One region of the Glycomyces halotolerans genome, then DNA from elsewhere that is predicted to be linked to it. Evidence: riboswitches for the same ligand, from Rfam matches in the RefSeq annotation. Region 1 holds a riboswitch; the other holds the start of a gene.
What was found. Region 1 has a riboswitch for cyclic di-AMP ahead of ACYVL2_RS08820 (C40 family peptidase). Riboswitches for the same ligand answer to the same signal wherever they lie in the genome.
Positions count from the first base shown of each region.

Region 2: linked by a shared signal. The riboswitch ahead of ACYVL2_RS00105 (C40 family peptidase) and the one ahead of ACYVL2_RS08820 (C40 family peptidase) in region 1 are both predicted to bind cyclic di-AMP.

Region 1 covers NZ_BAAGXZ010000007.1:166,629-174,090, forward strand. The annotation lists gene ACYVL2_RS08810 (coiled-coil domain-containing protein) at 1-1,138, shown strand, start outside; gene ACYVL2_RS08815 (beta-N-acetylhexosaminidase) at 1,279-2,895, shown strand; gene ACYVL2_RS08820 (C40 family peptidase) at 3,017-3,955, opposite strand; cyclic di-AMP (ydaO/yuaA leader) riboswitch at 3,965-4,133, opposite strand; gene ACYVL2_RS08825 (metal-sensitive transcriptional regulator) at 4,365-4,691, shown strand; gene ACYVL2_RS08830 (heavy-metal-associated domain-containing protein) at 4,742-4,954, shown strand; gene ACYVL2_RS08835 (hypothetical protein) at 5,048-5,236, shown strand; gene ACYVL2_RS08840 (sugar ABC transporter permease) at 5,336-6,274, opposite strand; gene ACYVL2_RS08845 (ABC transporter permease subunit) at 6,271-7,462, opposite strand, start outside.
Region 2 covers NZ_BAAGXZ010000001.1:16,126-23,587, reverse strand. The annotation lists gene ACYVL2_RS00110 (sigma-70 family RNA polymerase sigma factor) at 50-1,006, shown strand; gene ACYVL2_RS00105 (C40 family peptidase) at 1,113-2,021, opposite strand; cyclic di-AMP (ydaO/yuaA leader) riboswitch at 2,122-2,258, opposite strand; gene ACYVL2_RS00100 (spermidine synthase) at 2,528-3,337, opposite strand; gene ACYVL2_RS00095 (MerR family transcriptional regulator) at 3,408-4,070, opposite strand; gene ACYVL2_RS00090 (heparinase II/III family protein) at 4,118-5,656, shown strand; gene ACYVL2_RS00085 (SulP family inorganic anion transporter) at 5,603-7,312, opposite strand; gene ACYVL2_RS00080 (hypothetical protein) at 7,443-7,462, shown strand, end outside.

The DNA.
Region 1 (7,462 bases):
GCGGTCCGCCGAGGCGCGGCGGGCCCTGGAAACCGCTCAGAGTCGACTGCGCACGGCCGAGGAGCGCATCGCGGTCCTCGAGCGGCGCGCGGCCGACCGCGCCGACCAGATCGCCGAGGCCGAGCAGCCGACTTTGGCCGGGCTCGGCTCCCGTGTCGAGAAGATCCTGCGCGTCGCCGAGCACGACGCCGCCGTCCAGCGCCAGGACGCCGGTCGCCGGCAGGCGGCCATGTTGAACGAGGCGCGCGCCGAAGCCGAGGAAGTGGTGCGGACCGCCCGCTCCGAGGCGGCCGAGATCACCGCCACCAGTGAGCAGGAGGTCGCCGAGATCCGCGCTCGGGCGGTCGCGGAGACCGGCGAGCTGCGGGAGAACGCCCGCCGCAGCCACGACCTGGCCGTGGCCGACGCGCGCCGCGAGACCCAGACGACGCAGAGCCAGGCCCGCGCCGACGCCGAGAAGGCCCGGTCGGCCTGCCAGCGCGAGATCGCGCTGCTGCACGCGACCGCCGAGCGGGAGGTGACCGAGGTGAAGGCGATCGCCGTGCGGGAGGCCGATGAGCAGCGCGGCGCGGCGCAGCGGCTGGTGACCGAGGCGGCCGACTATCGCAAGCGCCGCACGCAGGAGCTGACGTTGGCGGAGGCCGACCGGCGCGAGCGCGCGCAGAAGGAGGAGGCCGAGCGGCACCGGCAGGCGGTCGCCACGGCTCAGCGGATCGTGGCCGAGGCCGAGGAGCGGCTGTCGCTGGCCGAGGAGCGTGCCCGCGGTGCGGACAATCGGGCGATCGAGCGGCGCGAGGAGGCCGATCGGCAGGCGGTCGAGCTGTTGCAGCGCGCGGCCGATCAGGTCAGGTCGCTGCGTGGTGAGTCGGAGCGGGAGGCGCAGCGCATCCGGCGCTCGGCCGAGGAGCGGGCCGCCGAGATGGTGGAGCCTTTGGCCGAGGAGGTCGAGACGCTTGTGCGTCAGCGTGACAGCGCGGGGTCGAATCTCAATGATCTGAAGCGTCAGTTGGGTCTGGTCTCGGGGGACGCGGAGTCGGCGGAGGCGGTGTCCTCGTCGGATCCGGCGCCGGCGCGGATCAACCGGCAGCGTGAGCCTTCCGATCTCGATGCGACGCAGCAGCTGCCGGTCGTCCGTTAGCGCTTGTCGGGCGGCGGGGTGTGGCGGGCGGGTCGCTTTCCGCTGACGCGAAGGCTGGCCGTGCGCGGCGGTTGCCTATATTATAAATAAACTGAACTATTAAGGGCCTTCCCCCGCCGCCGACAACACAGGAGCCCCCCATGCCGCGCCGCATATCGCTGATCCCGCAGCCGCGCCACCTCACCGCCACCGGCGGCGAGCTCGACCTCGCCTCCCTCGGCGCCATCGTCGCCCCCGACCCCGAGACCACCGGCCTGGCCTGGCTCCTGTCCGACCTCCTGGCACGCGGCACCGGCCTGCGGCTGCCGGTCGCCGAGGCCTTCGACGGCCCGGCGGTGCGCCTGCGGCTCGAAGGCTCCCGGCCCCAGGATCTGACGACCGAGGCCGAGGCCTACCGGCTCGAGGCCGGCCCCGGCGGCGTCGACCTGTCCGCCGCCCACCCGGCCGGGATCTCGCGCGGCATCGCGACGCTGCGCCAGCTGCTGCCGGCCGCCTCGCTGCGGTCGGCGCCCAGCGCCGAGGCGAAGGTCCCGAACGTGGTGATCGAGGACGAGCCGCGGCTGCGCTGGCGGGGGGTCATGCTCGACGTGGCCCGGCACTTCCAGCCCAAGGACTTCGTGCTGCGCATGATCGACCGGGCCTGGCTGCACCGGCTCAACGTCGTCCACCTGCACCTGACCGACGACCAGGGCTGGCGCATCGAGATCCCCTCGCGTCCCAGGCTCACCGAGGTGGCCTCCTGGCGCGGCGAGACGGTCGTGGGCCACGCCCTGGACGTCCAGGAGTTCGACGGCACGCCGCACGGGGGCCACTACACCCTCGACGACCTGCGCGAGATCGTCGCCTACGCGAACGAGCGGCGCATCCTGGTGGTCCCGGAGATCAACCTCCCCGGCCACACCCGCGCCGTGCTGGCCGCCTACCCCGAGCTCGGCGCCGGCGCGCCCGAACCGGTGGCGACCACCTTCGGGGTCTTCGAGGAGGTCCTCGAGCCGACCGAGGAGGCCCTGGCGTTCGCCCGCGAGGTCTTCGACACGGTCGCGGCGGTGTTCGACTCCCCGTTCATCCACATCGGCGGCGACGAGGTCCCCACCGCGCAGTGGGAGCGGTCGCGGACCGCCAAGGAGCTGATGGAGCGCGAGGGCATCGGCGACGTCCGCGGCGTCCAGGCCTGGTTCACCCGGGCCTTCACCGAGCATCTCACCTCGCTGGGCCGCAGGGTCATCGGCTGGGACGAGATCCTCGAAGGAGGCGGCGCGCCCGCCGAAGCGGTGATCGCGGTGTGGCGCAACGAGGCCTACGTCAAGAAGGCCGCCGACGCCGGGCACGAGGTCATCGTCTCCCCCGAACCGTACGTCTACTTCGACCACTACGAGGGCGACGGCGGCGACGAGCCGCTGCGCATCCACGGGCACACCACGATCGACAAGGTCGCCTCCTGGGACCCGGTGCCCGACGACGTCGAGGCCTCCTCGGTCCTGGGCGCCCAGTGCCAGCTGTGGTCGGAGTACCTGCCGCGGGGCCGCGACGTGGAGTACGCGGCGTTCCCGCGCCTGTCGGTCCTGGCCGACGTCCTGTGGGCTCCGGCCGAGGCGCGGGCGGCCGCGCCGGTGCGCGAGCGGCTCGCGGGCCACCTGGAGCGGCTCGACGCGATGGGGATCAACTACCGGCCCCTGTCCGGGCCCCGGCCCTGGCAGGCCGGCGGCACCGGCCGCCGCAAGCGCTACGACCGCGAGTTCCGGGCCCACCAGGCCTAGGCCGACGCTCGGTGGCCTCTACGATGAGGTGGCCCCCGGCGGCGGCGCCTCGCGATGCGGGTCAGCAGGTCGGCAACGGAGTGGTCGCGCCGACGCCGGGGAGTCTGTGCGGCGGGGCCGGTCAAGGCCGGCCGTAACCGCCTATGTCCATGATGTACATGCTTGCGATCTTGACGTTCGAGCCGGTGCGCGGGGCGTGGATGATCTGCTCGTCGCCGATGTAGATGGCGTTGTGCCCCAGGCCGGAGTAGAAGACGATGTCGCCGGGCCGCAGCTCGCTGCGGGAGACGCGCGCGGTCTCGTTCCACTGCATCTCGACGTTGTGCGACAGCGAGTAGCCCGCCGCGCCCCATGCGCCCTGCACCAGGCCCGAGCAGTCCCAGCTGTCGGGCCCGTCGGAGCCGTACACGTACGGGTCGCCCAGCTGGTCGTAGGCGAACTGGACCACGGTGGAGTCGCCGCTGTAGTCGGGGTTGTTCGCCGGCGGCGGGTCGGGTGTGACCTGGTCGAGCAGCACCTCGAGTTCGTCGATCTCGGCCTCGATCTGGTCCTTCTGCTCCTCGATCTCGCCGAGGATCTCGTCGGCGTCGGCCCTGAGCGTCTCCAGCTCGGTCCTGCGGGTCTCCAGCTCTTCGCCGCGCTCCAGGTGCGCCTGGAGCTGGGCGTTCTCGGCCTGGGTGAGCGACTCCAGGTAGGTGAGGCGGTCGGCGAAGTCCCGGGGGTCGCCGCTGAGGACGGAGTTCACCATCGCGAACTCGCCGCCGGTGTGGGCGACGGCGACGATGTCGGCGATCCGCTCGGCGCTCTCGGCGACGGCCGCTTCGAGTTCGGGCAGCTCGGCCTCGATCTCGGCGATGAGCTTCTCGGCGTCCTCGAGTTCCTCGTTCTTGGCGTTGTAGTCCTCGATGACGAGTTCGAGTTCGGCGTGGCGCTCGTCGATGTCGGCCTCGACCTCCTCGGGGGAGGGCTCGGCTGTGGCCTGGCCCGCGGTCAGCACGAGGGCCGACACGGGCAGCAGCACCGCGGCCATGAGCACGGCTATCGGACGCCGGGTACGCACCAGTGATGCGCTCCTTCCTTCTGCCGCCTACCGGGTTAGCTGTCGGATTCGGGCGGGAAGAAGGTTCGCCCTACCCGCCCTGAGGCGGGATTCACCCCGATCGAATCGGTCGCTTTCGCGGCGTCGATCGCCCTGGTTCCCCGGTTCGCGCGCAGCCCGTCCTCGGCTCGCAAGCCTCACCTTGGTTGGGGTGCTTCGCGATTCGGCGGTGTCGCCTGGCGGCAGCGGGGTGCGGCCGAGTTTCCCATGCGACGGCTTCACGTTAGAGCCACCGCGCCCGCTTGACAAGGGCGGGTGGAGAATTTCTCTGGGAATGGCACGGAATACTACGGGCCGCTGCACGGGAATGACGAACGGTTGCCGAGATACCCCTCAGGGGTATAGACTCGGCTGAGGAGGTACGAACACCATGGCGAGCGAGGAGACGGGCCAGAAGATGGAGCACGGCCACCAGTACTGGTACCACGGCGACAAGGAGGCGCTCGGGCGCCGCCTGCGTCGCATCGAGGGCCAGATCCGAGGGCTGCAGCGGATGGTCGACGAGGACGAGTACTGCATCGACATCCTCACCCAGATCTCGGCCTCCACCAAGGGCCTCCAAGCCGTGGCGGTCAACCTCCTCGAAGGCCACATCGCGCACTGCGTCGCCGAAGCCCAGGTCAAAGGCGACGCCGCAGAGGCCGAAGCGAAAGTCAAGGAAGCCACTGACGCCGTCGCCAGACTGCTCAGGAGCTGACACGCGAGGGCCGACCGCCCGAGCGAGCAATGCCGAGAAAAGGAGCGACCATGCAGACCACTTACCTCGTCAAAGGCATGACCTGCGGCCACTGCGCGAGCGCCGTGACCGAAGAGGTCTCGGGCCTGCCCGGCGTCGAGAACGTCGACGTCGCCGTCGAGACCGGCAAGGTCACCGTGACCTCGGCCGACGCGCTGGCGACCGATGCGGTCCGCGACGCGGTCGACGAGGCCGGCTACGAACTGGTCGGCGTCGCCGAATAACGCCACTCGCCTCCGGGGGTGTCCGAGATCTCGGGCGCCCCCGGAGGCTTTCGGGTTGCGGACCGTTCACCCGCCTGGCGTAAAGTGCAACCCATGGCAGTCTCCGATGACGACCGATCCGTCGAGCTGAACGACGAGGGCTTCGCCGTGCTCCCCGACCAGACCTCGGACGAGGCCGACCACGGCTGGGGCGAGGCGGTGCCGCCGCGGCCGCGATCGGGCCGGGCCCTGTCGGCCCGCGACCGCGAACTGCTCGACGAGCGCCCCCCGCACTGGAGCTGAGACGCCGCGGGAAGGCCGGCGCCGCTGGGAGGCTACGGCCGACCCTCCCGCGCGGCCGTCCCGCCGAAGCGGGACGGCGCGGTGTCGAGCAGTGATCGGTCATCCCTTCACGGCCCCGCCGGTGAGCCCCGAGACGATGTAGCGCTGCAGGCTCATGAACACCGTCACGGTCACCACCGAGGTCAGCAGCGCGCCCGCCGCGAAGACGCCGAAGTAGCTGGCCGGCGCGTTCTCGGCGACGAGGGTCTTCAGCCCGACCGCGAGCGTCATCTCCTCGCGATCGGTCAGGAACAGGCTGGCGAGGATGAAGTCGTTGATGGTGCCCACGAACGCCAGGATCCCCGAGATCGCGATGATCGGCGCCGCCAGCGGCAGGATCATCCCGAAGAAGATCTGCGCGTGGCTGGCGCCGTCGATCGTGGCCGCCTCGTCGAGCTCCTTGGGGATGGTGTCGAAGAAGCCCTTCATCAGCCACGTCGAGACCCCGAGCGCCCCGCCCATGTAGACGAGCATGAGCCCGAGCTTCGTGTTCAGCCCGGCCACCGGGTAGTACTCGCCGATGCCGCCGAAGATCAGGTACAGCGCGACCACGGCCAGGAACGCCGGGAACATCTGGATCAGCAGCAGGAACAGCAGCATCGGGCGGCGCCCTTTGAAGCGGAACCTGCTGAAGGCGTACGCGGCCAGCGACGAGATGAAGATCGAGATGAACGCCGCCGGGACGGCGATGAGCAGCGAGTTGGCGAACCAGGCGGCGAAGGGAATGTTGTCCTCGGTGAACAGCCGCCGGAAGTTGTTCAGGCTGAACGAATCCGGCAGCAGGTTCGTCGCCGACAGCGTCCCGTTCGGATTGAACGCCGCCGAGACCACGTACACGATCGGAATGAGCGCGAACACCAGGACCAGCACGGCCACCAGGTGCCGCCAGCCGGTGTCGGCGGCCCATGTGGACCATCGCGGTCTCCTGGCCCGGGCCGGCGGCCGGACGGTCACCGCGGTCGCCTCGCGCGGAGCCGGGGGTACGGGAGTGCGGGTCATGAGTACACGTCCTCCTGCTTGCGGGTGGTGCGGAACATGACCGCCGAGATGGTGGCGACGATGATGAAGATGAACACGCTGATCGCGCTGGCGAAGCCGTAGTCGGAGCTGGCCGACCCGAAGGCCTGCCGGAAGGCGTAGGTGATCAGCAGGTCGGTGCCGCCGGCCTCCTCGCCGGCGCGGAAGGGCCCGCCGCCGGTGAGCAGTTCGATGGCGTTGAAGTTGTTGAAGTTGAACGCGAAGCTGGAGATCAGCAGCGGCGTGAGCGCCACCAGCAGCAGCGGCAGGGTGATCTTGCGGAAGGCGGTGACGCCGCCGGCGCCGTCGATCTTGGCCGCCTCCAGCGAGTCGGCCGGCAGCGCCTGGAGCGCGCCGAGGCTGATGAGGAACATGTAGGGGAAGCCGAGCCACGTGTTGGCCAACAGTGCCATGGCCCGGGAGGCCCACGCCTGGCCGTACCAGTTCACGTCGAGGCCCAGCAGCTCGTTGACCAGTCCGAAGTCCCGGTTGAACATCTGGGCCCACACCAGGATCATCGCGAACGACGGCATCGCGTACGGCAGGATCATGACCGCCCGGTATGCCTTGGTGCCGCGCATGCCCGGCCGGTTGAGGGCCATCGCGGTGCCCAGGCCGACCGCGAAGGTCAGCAGCACGCTCCCTGCCGCGAAGGCGAGGTTCCAGGCGAAGACGCCGAGGAACGGGCCGCGGATGTCGGGGTCGGTCAGCACCTGCGTGTAGTTCTCGAAGCCGATGTTGACCCGCCAGCCGACCAGGGCGGCCCGGCCGTCCTCGGTGAGGAAGGTGCCGGTCTCGTCGTCGGCGTGCCAGACGGTGCCGGTGGCGCTGTCGGTGATGCAGTCGCAGGCCTCGTCGTAGGAGCGGGTGGAGGCGCCTTCGAACGCCGACAGGCCCTGCACCTTGATGCCGGTGGTCTCGCCGGTGGGCACGGCCAGCGCCGTCAGCTCGTCCTGGCGTTCGTTCAGCTCGGCGAGGTCCCAGACGGTGTAGCCCTCGGCGGCGGTGACGCGGCCGGACTGGTCGGTCTCGGCCTCGGGGAGCGCTGAGAGGCCCTCTTCGGTGCCGGCCCAGGTGGAGCCGTCGGAGGTGTCGGTGAGCAGGAGAGTGAGTTCGCCGGAGGCGGATTCGCCGGCGGCGAGGAGGTAGGTGGTGCCGCCGGGGGTCTGC
Region 2 (7,462 bases), on a different contig from region 1:
AGTGCACCGTTCAGTCGGTGCCCGGGGGACGAGGAAGCTGGAGGAGACCTTGAGCGTGGAGACTACGACTACACCCACCCTCACCACCGAAGAGGTCGCTGAGGAGCGAGATCTGGTAGGTGTTTACCTGCACGAGATCTCCAAGACGCCGTTGCTGGACGCAGCCGCCGAGGTCGAACTGGCCAAGGCGGTCGAAGCCGGCCTGTTCGCCAAGCACCTGCTGGCCGAGGGGAAGACCTTCGCGGGTGCCGGCGAGAAGGAGCTGAAGCGCCTGGTGGAGGACGGGGCGCGCGCCAAGGAGCAGTTCATCAAAGCGAACCTGCGCCTGGTCGTGTCGATCGCCCGCCGCTACGTTCGCTCCGGTATGCCGATGCTGGACCTGATCCAGGAGGGCAACACCGGCCTGGTCCGCGCCGTTGAGAAATTCGACTACCAGCGCGGGTTCAAGTTCTCGACCTACGCCACGTGGTGGATCCGCCAGGCCATCAGCCGGGCGATCGCCCAGCAGGAGCGCACCGTGCGCCTGCCGGTGCACCTGGTCGAGGACGTCAACCGGATGCGCAACGTCACCCGCCAGCTCACCCGTGAGCTGGGCGGCGACCCCGAGCCCGACCAAGTCGCGAAGGCTCTGGGAGTCACCGTCGAGCGGGTCAACGAGCTCATCCGCTGGAGCCAGGACACGGTCTCCCTCGACACGCCGATCGGCGACGACGGCGATACCAACCTCGGCGACCTGGTCGCCGACTCCGACGAGCCGAGCCCTGAGGACGTCGTGCTCGCCGGAATGGAGCGGCAGCGCATCGAGATGATGCTCAACCACCTCGACGAGCGCTCCGCCGGAATCGTCAAGGCCCGCTACGGGCTCGAAGACGGGCGGGAGCACTCGCTGACCGAGGTCGCCCACCGGTTCCACCTGTCGCGCGAGCGCATCAGGCAACTGGAGATCCAGGCGCTGGCGCGCCTGAAGGAACTGGCGAACGACCAGGTCATGGCGGAGGCCGCTTGACTGCGTGAGCGATAAGACGTAAGAGGGCCGGGGCGTGAGCCCCGGCCCTTCGTCGTGCGCCGAGCGCCGACTATATTTCCTATAGGATATATGATATAGGGTTCGGTCAGACGCGGCGGTAGCCGTCGATGCCCATCATGTCGATCCCGGCGGTTTTCACCACATCGCCCGGCTTGGGCGCGTGGATGACCTCGCCGCCGCCGATGTAGATGGCCATGTGGCCGAGACCGGCGTAGAACACCAGGTCGCCGGGCCGCAGGTCGGAGCGGTCGATCGGCGTGGTCTCGTTCCAGATGGCGACGGTGTAGTGGGTCAGCGAGATGCCGGAGACCGCGTAGGCGCCCTGGACCAGTCCCGAGCAGTCCCACGAGTCCGGGCCGGCGGCGCCGTAGACGTAGGGCTCGCCCAGTTGCGCGCGGGCGAACTCGACCGCCGCGGTCGCGGCGTCGGAGCTGTACGAGGCGACCGTGTCCGAGCTCGAACCCGAATCGGAGTTCGAGGCCGGCTCGCTCGCCGCGGCCTCCGCCGCCGCTGCCTCGGCCGCCGCCTCCGCCTCGGCTTGCGCCTCTGCTTCGGCCGCCGCTTCGGCGGCCTGCTCGGCCTCGTCGATCTGCTCGTCGAGTTCGGCGATCGCCGCTTCGGCCTCGGCGATGTCGGCCCCGAACGCGATCGCGTCCTCGGTGGCCGCCTGGGCCTCCTCGAACCGGTCGGTCTGCTCCTTGGCGAAGCCGACCAGACTCGCCATCTTCGCGCCGAGGTCCTCCTCGGCGGAGTCGACGGCGACGGTGACCCGGTCGAGCCGGGCCTTGGGGCTGCCGTATTCGGCGCTGACCTCGTCGATGACCGCGCGGGCCTGGCTGAGCCGCTGCCGCAGGTCCGCGAGGCGGTCCTCGGTCTCGGCCCGTTCGGTCTCGAGTTCGGCGATATGGTCTTCGATTTCCGCCGAGGTCGCCTCGTCATAGTCGATGTCGACCGCTTCGGCGGGAGATGCCGCGAAGATGGTGGCCACACTCACGGCAATGGCGGTGACACCTGCGTAGAGGGCGGCTCGGCGGATGATGCCGTTCGCTCGCGAACGCTCTCGCGTTTCGGGGCAGGCTCGGTCCACAGGATGGCCTTTCTTCCTCGGCCGCCTACCGGGTTAGCTGTCGGGTTCGGGCTGGGAAGCGCGCCCTACCCGCCGAGATGGGGATCAACGGCGGGATTCACCCCTGCGAACGGGCGGCGCCACAGGCGCCGGCCTCACGAGTCTCCTCGTCGCGGTGGGTTCCCGGCCTGCGCTTCGACGAGGACGGGACCCGGAGGGATGGGGCCCGGCTCGCGTCGCGCAGTTCGGCGGTCCGGCGGGAGGGCCTCTGGGGGAGGTCCTGACGTCCCGACCGGAACAGGAGCTGACGCTAGTCGACGTGACCGGCGTCGCCAAGAAGGTTGTGAAATTATCCACAATCCGGTAACGGACAGTGAGGACAGGCAGGTAGAGAGGGTCACTATCCAGCGGCTTCACTCATCCGCCGGACTCGCCTAGAACGATCGGAGCGAGGCCGGAGGAGGTGGGCTCGGCATCGCCGCGGCATCGGTCGCCGGGACGGCGCCGCCGATGTACTCGGCGAGCTCACCGCCCTCCAGCACCCGGCACGGGAACGGCGCACCGGCGCAGCGGCGCCGCAGCTCCCGCACCGGCAGCTCGACGTCGGCCGCCGCGGCCACGACGTTCCCGAACCGCTTCCCACGAAGGACCGCCGGCTCGGCCATCACGGCCGAGCGGCCCCACACCTCGGCCATCGCCGCCAGCGCCGGCTTCAAGAACCGCATCCGGCCCCCGTCGCACAGATTCACCGCGTAATGCCCGCCGGGGCGCAGCACCCGCTTCGCCTCCCGCAAAAACTCCACAGTGGTCACATGCGCCGGCACTCGCGCCCGCTCGTACACGTCGGTGACGATGAGCTCATAGCTTCCGTCCGGCGCCGCCTCGAGCGCCTCGCGGGCATCGGCCCGGCGGATCTTCACCCGCACCCTGCGCGGCAGCGGCGCCTCCGCCCGCACCAGCGACACCAGTTCGGCGTTCGTCTCGACCGCCTGCTGGTACGACTCCGGCCTCGTCGCGGCCACATACCGCGCCATCGCCAACGCCCCCGCACCCAGATGCAGCACCCGCAGCGGCCGCCTCGGCTCGGCGACCGCGTCGACCAGGTACGAGATGCGCTGCATGTACTCGGCGTCGAGATAGGCCGGATCGTCGAGATCGATGCTCGACTGCACCACCTCGTCGGCGACCAGATGCAGCAGACTCGGACGGTCGGAGTCGACATCGAATCGGAGAGCGTTCAGCATGGGCACCGCGATTCCAGTCCAGGCCGAGGCGCCGCTTGCGACGCCGGCTTACGGGGCGACGGGCGAGGGATCACGGACCCATTGTGCCCGACGTACCCCCGCCCGACTGGATCCGAGCCGACGCCGCGATGTGCGCGATGCGCCGCAGCGCCGCGAACACCGTCTCGCCCAGCACCGTGCCCACCACCGCCTGCTCCACGTCCACACCCTCCGGGCGTGTCGCCTCCGCGATCGCCTCCATGTCCGCCGACGCCAGCTGCGCCGCCGCGTCGGCGTAGTGCGTCAGCACCTCCACCGGATCCGGATTGCCCAGTCGGTAGTAGGCGGCCAGAGCCGTCACGATCGCGTCCCGGTAGTTCGGCGGCGCGTACTCGAGCCACCCGTACTCGCTGAGCAGCCCGTCCACGGTCCGCTCGGCCGCCCGCAGCGCCCCCTCGCTGCCGAGCGAGAACCGCGGATTGCGGTGCGTGGCCGCCAGCGTGGCACCGAGCGCCCGGAACGCCGACTCCGGGTGCCGCGCCAACACCTTCAGCACCTCGCCGATCTGCGCCACCGACAGGCCCGCCGTCTCCGACAGGGCCCGGATGAGCAGCAGCCGGTGGACATGCTCACCCCCGTACTCCACCACGTTGCCCTCGAGATGCTCCCCGGGCGGCAGTAGCTGCTCGCGCAGGTAGTACTTGATCGTGGCGGCCGGGACGCCGGTCCGCTCCGACAGCTCGCCGATGCGCATAAGACGGAGTGTAGGCCCCAACGCGCGCGAGCGTTACGGTAAGCACTATGGCGGATCCCCGAACGACACTCCTCAGCGAACTGCGAGAGCTTGCGGCGCAACCGATACCCGGCTTCGATCCCGATCTCGCCGACGACTTCGCCGCAACCGGGCGCCGGTTGCCGTACGAGCACCAGTACTTCGCGCGGCGCCGCCACCTCGCCGCGCTGGCGATCGCGGGCGAGGCCGGGCCGCTCGACGAGCTGCTGGACGCCGTCTGCGACGAGCGCTCCTGGGCGCTGCCGGCCCACTGGGACACCGGCGACCCGCGCACCTGCGTCGACCTGTTCGCCTGCGAGACCGCCCACACCCTCGCCGAGATCCTCCGACTCCGCGAAGGGCTCCAATCGGCCGACCGCGTCAGAGCGGAGATCCGCTCGCGCGTCATCGACCCGCTGTTCGACGCCGAGGAACCGTACTGGTGGGAAGAGCGGATCACCAACTGGACGGCCGTCTGCGCCGGAGCCGCCGGCATGGCCGCGCTGGCCCTCGGCGTCGACACCGACGCGGTCCGGAGCCGGATCATCCCCGCCCTCCAGAGCTACCTGTTCTCCTTCGGACCCGACGGCGGCTGCGTCGAAGGCGTCGACTACTGGGTCTACGGCTTCGGATACTTCACCTACTTCGCCGAAGCCTGGCGCGAGGCCACCGGCGAAGACCTGCTCGCCGGATGCGAGGCCATCGCCTCCTTCCCGGCCGCCGCCCAACTCGCCACCGGCTCGTTCGCGACCTTCGGCGACGCCCGCTCCGCGGCCGTGCTCCCCACCGGCCTGCTGGCCCGCCTCGCCGACCGGCTCGGCGTCGACCTGCCCGCGGTCGACCACACGCCCGCGTTCGCCGAGGACTACTGCGCCCGCTGGGGGCACCTGACCAGGTCCCTGGAATGGGGCCGGGAACTGGCCGGCGAGGTCGCACCGGCCCGGACCCTGCTGCCCGACGTCGGCTGGTACGTCGAGCGGCGCCGCACGGGCGGGCGCATGTGGGCGCTGGCGGTCAAGGGCGGCTACAACGACGAGCCCCACAACCACCTCGACCTCGGCTCGTTCATCATCGCCGCCGACGGCGAGCAGCTGCTGTGCGACCCGGGCGCCGGGGAGTACACCGCCGCCTACTTCGGGCCCGAGCGGTACGAACAGACCCACCCCTCCTCGCAGTGGCACTCCGTGCCGACCGTCGAGAGCGCCTCACAGCAGCTCGGGGAGGACTCGCGCGCCGAGCTGGTCAAGACCGCCGAGGGCGTCGACGCCTACATCGACGCCTACGGCGACGGAGCGCTCCTGCGGAAGTTCACCTGGGACGAGAAGGGCATCGCCCTCTTCGACGCCGGGCCCGACCTGGTCGAGAGCCTCGTCAGCCGCATCCGGCCCGAACTGAGCGGCGAGACGGCCACCTGGACCGGCGAGCGCGGCACGCTGCGCCTGCGCGGCCTCGACGAGGCGACCGCGCGCATCGAGCACGTCGACACCACCGACCACGAAGGACGGCCCGAGCGGCTATGGGCGCTCCGCTTCGCCTTCGTCGACCGGCTCAGGTTCGAGCTGCTCTAGCACTCCGTCGGCCTTGAGCTCGCGCCGCGCGGCCGCGATCGCCTCGCTGGTGTGCTCGAACAGCCGCCCCTGCTGCCACAGCGGCTCCAGGACGCCCAGGGCCGCCAACGGCCGGGCGTGGACCGACCTCAGCCCCGAGAGGTACACGGCGATGCCCCGGTGCTCCAGCCGCTTGATCGCGTCGGCCAGCACCAGCGCGCCCGAAGCGTCGAGAGTGGATACACGGCTCATGCGGAGGACCACCACCCGCACGTCCGCGACCTCCAGCAGCTGCAGCAGGAACCGGTGGGCCGCCGCGAAGAACAGCGGACCCTCGAGGCGGTAGGCCACGATGTGCTCGTGCAGCAGCGCCGCCTCCTCGTCGTGGTGGTCGTGCTGCTCGATCGGCTCGAGCTCGATGCTCGTGGCCCGCGAGATGCGCCGCAGCGCCAGGAAGCCGGCCATCGCGATGCCGATCGCGACCGCCCACACCAGGTTGAACAGCACCGTCGCGGCCAACGTGAGGCCCATGACCGCCGCGTCGGCGCGGGTCGAGCGGGCCAGCGCCAGCATCGAGCTGACCTCGATCATGCGGATCGCGGTCGCCATCAGCACCCCGGCCAGCGCCGCGAGCGGCACGTGAGCGACCGCCGGGGCCAGGGCGAGCATCATCAGCGCCAGCATCGCCGCGTGCGAGAGCGCGGCCAGGCGGCTCGCGGCCCCGGCCCGCACGTTCACCGCCGTGCGCGCCAGCGCACCGGATGCCGGCATGCCGCCGAACATCGGAGTCACCAGGTTCGCGACACCCTGGCCGAGCAGTTCCCGGTCCGGATGGTGGCGCTGGTCGACGGTCATGTTGTCGGCCACGGTCGCCGACAGCAGGGACTCGAGCGAGCACAGCGCGCAGACGGCCACCGCGGCCGCCATCAGCCCCGGCACCTCGCCCGGGTCGAGGAATTCCAGACTCGGCGCCGGCAGGACCGACGGCAGTGCGCCGATCACCAGCACCTCGACGTGCAGGTACCAGGTGACGACGGTGGCGGCCACGATCGCGATCAGCGACGTCGGCACCACCGGCTTCAGCCTCGCCACGAGCAGGATCGCCGCCGCGACTCCGACCGACACCGAGGCGGCCACCCAGTTCGGCGCCGCGGCGAACGCCGCGGCCGCGTCCCAGGCCCCCACCAGCACTCGCGCGCCGGAGACCTCGAATCCGAGCGCCGGGGGCACCTGCTGCAGGAAGATCACGACGGCGACCCCGGCGCTGAAGCCCTCGACCACCGGCACCGGCACGTAGCGCACGTACCGCCCCGCTCCGGTCACCGCCAAGACCACCAGCCCGATCCCGGCGAGGAACCCGACCAGGAGGACCCCGGTCGGGCTGTGGGCCGCCACCAGGGGCACCAGCACCACCGCCATTGGTCCGGTCGGGCCGGTGACCTGGAGGTTCGAGCCGCCGAGCATCGCCGCCACCCCGCCGGCGACGATGGCCGAGATCAGTCCGGCGGTCGCGCCGAGCCCCGAGGCCATGCCGAATCCGAGCGCCAGCGGCAGGGCCACGATCGCGACCGTCGCCCCGGCGAGCAGGTCGGTGTGCCAGTGGCGGCGCATGGGGACGAAGTCCGAGCGGCCTGGAAGCAGCTGTCTCAAGCGTCCCGTTTCAAGCCTTGAAGTCATCCGCACCGCCGTCATGGGCGTATTGTCCCAAGTCGTACGGGCACGGCGGCGTTCTGCCGCGCCGAAGGCCGGTTTTCACCGGACCGTACGGAATTCCACGCCAATCGGACGCTGCCGTAGGATCGCACCCGTGCGTGACCGAGGAGCAGA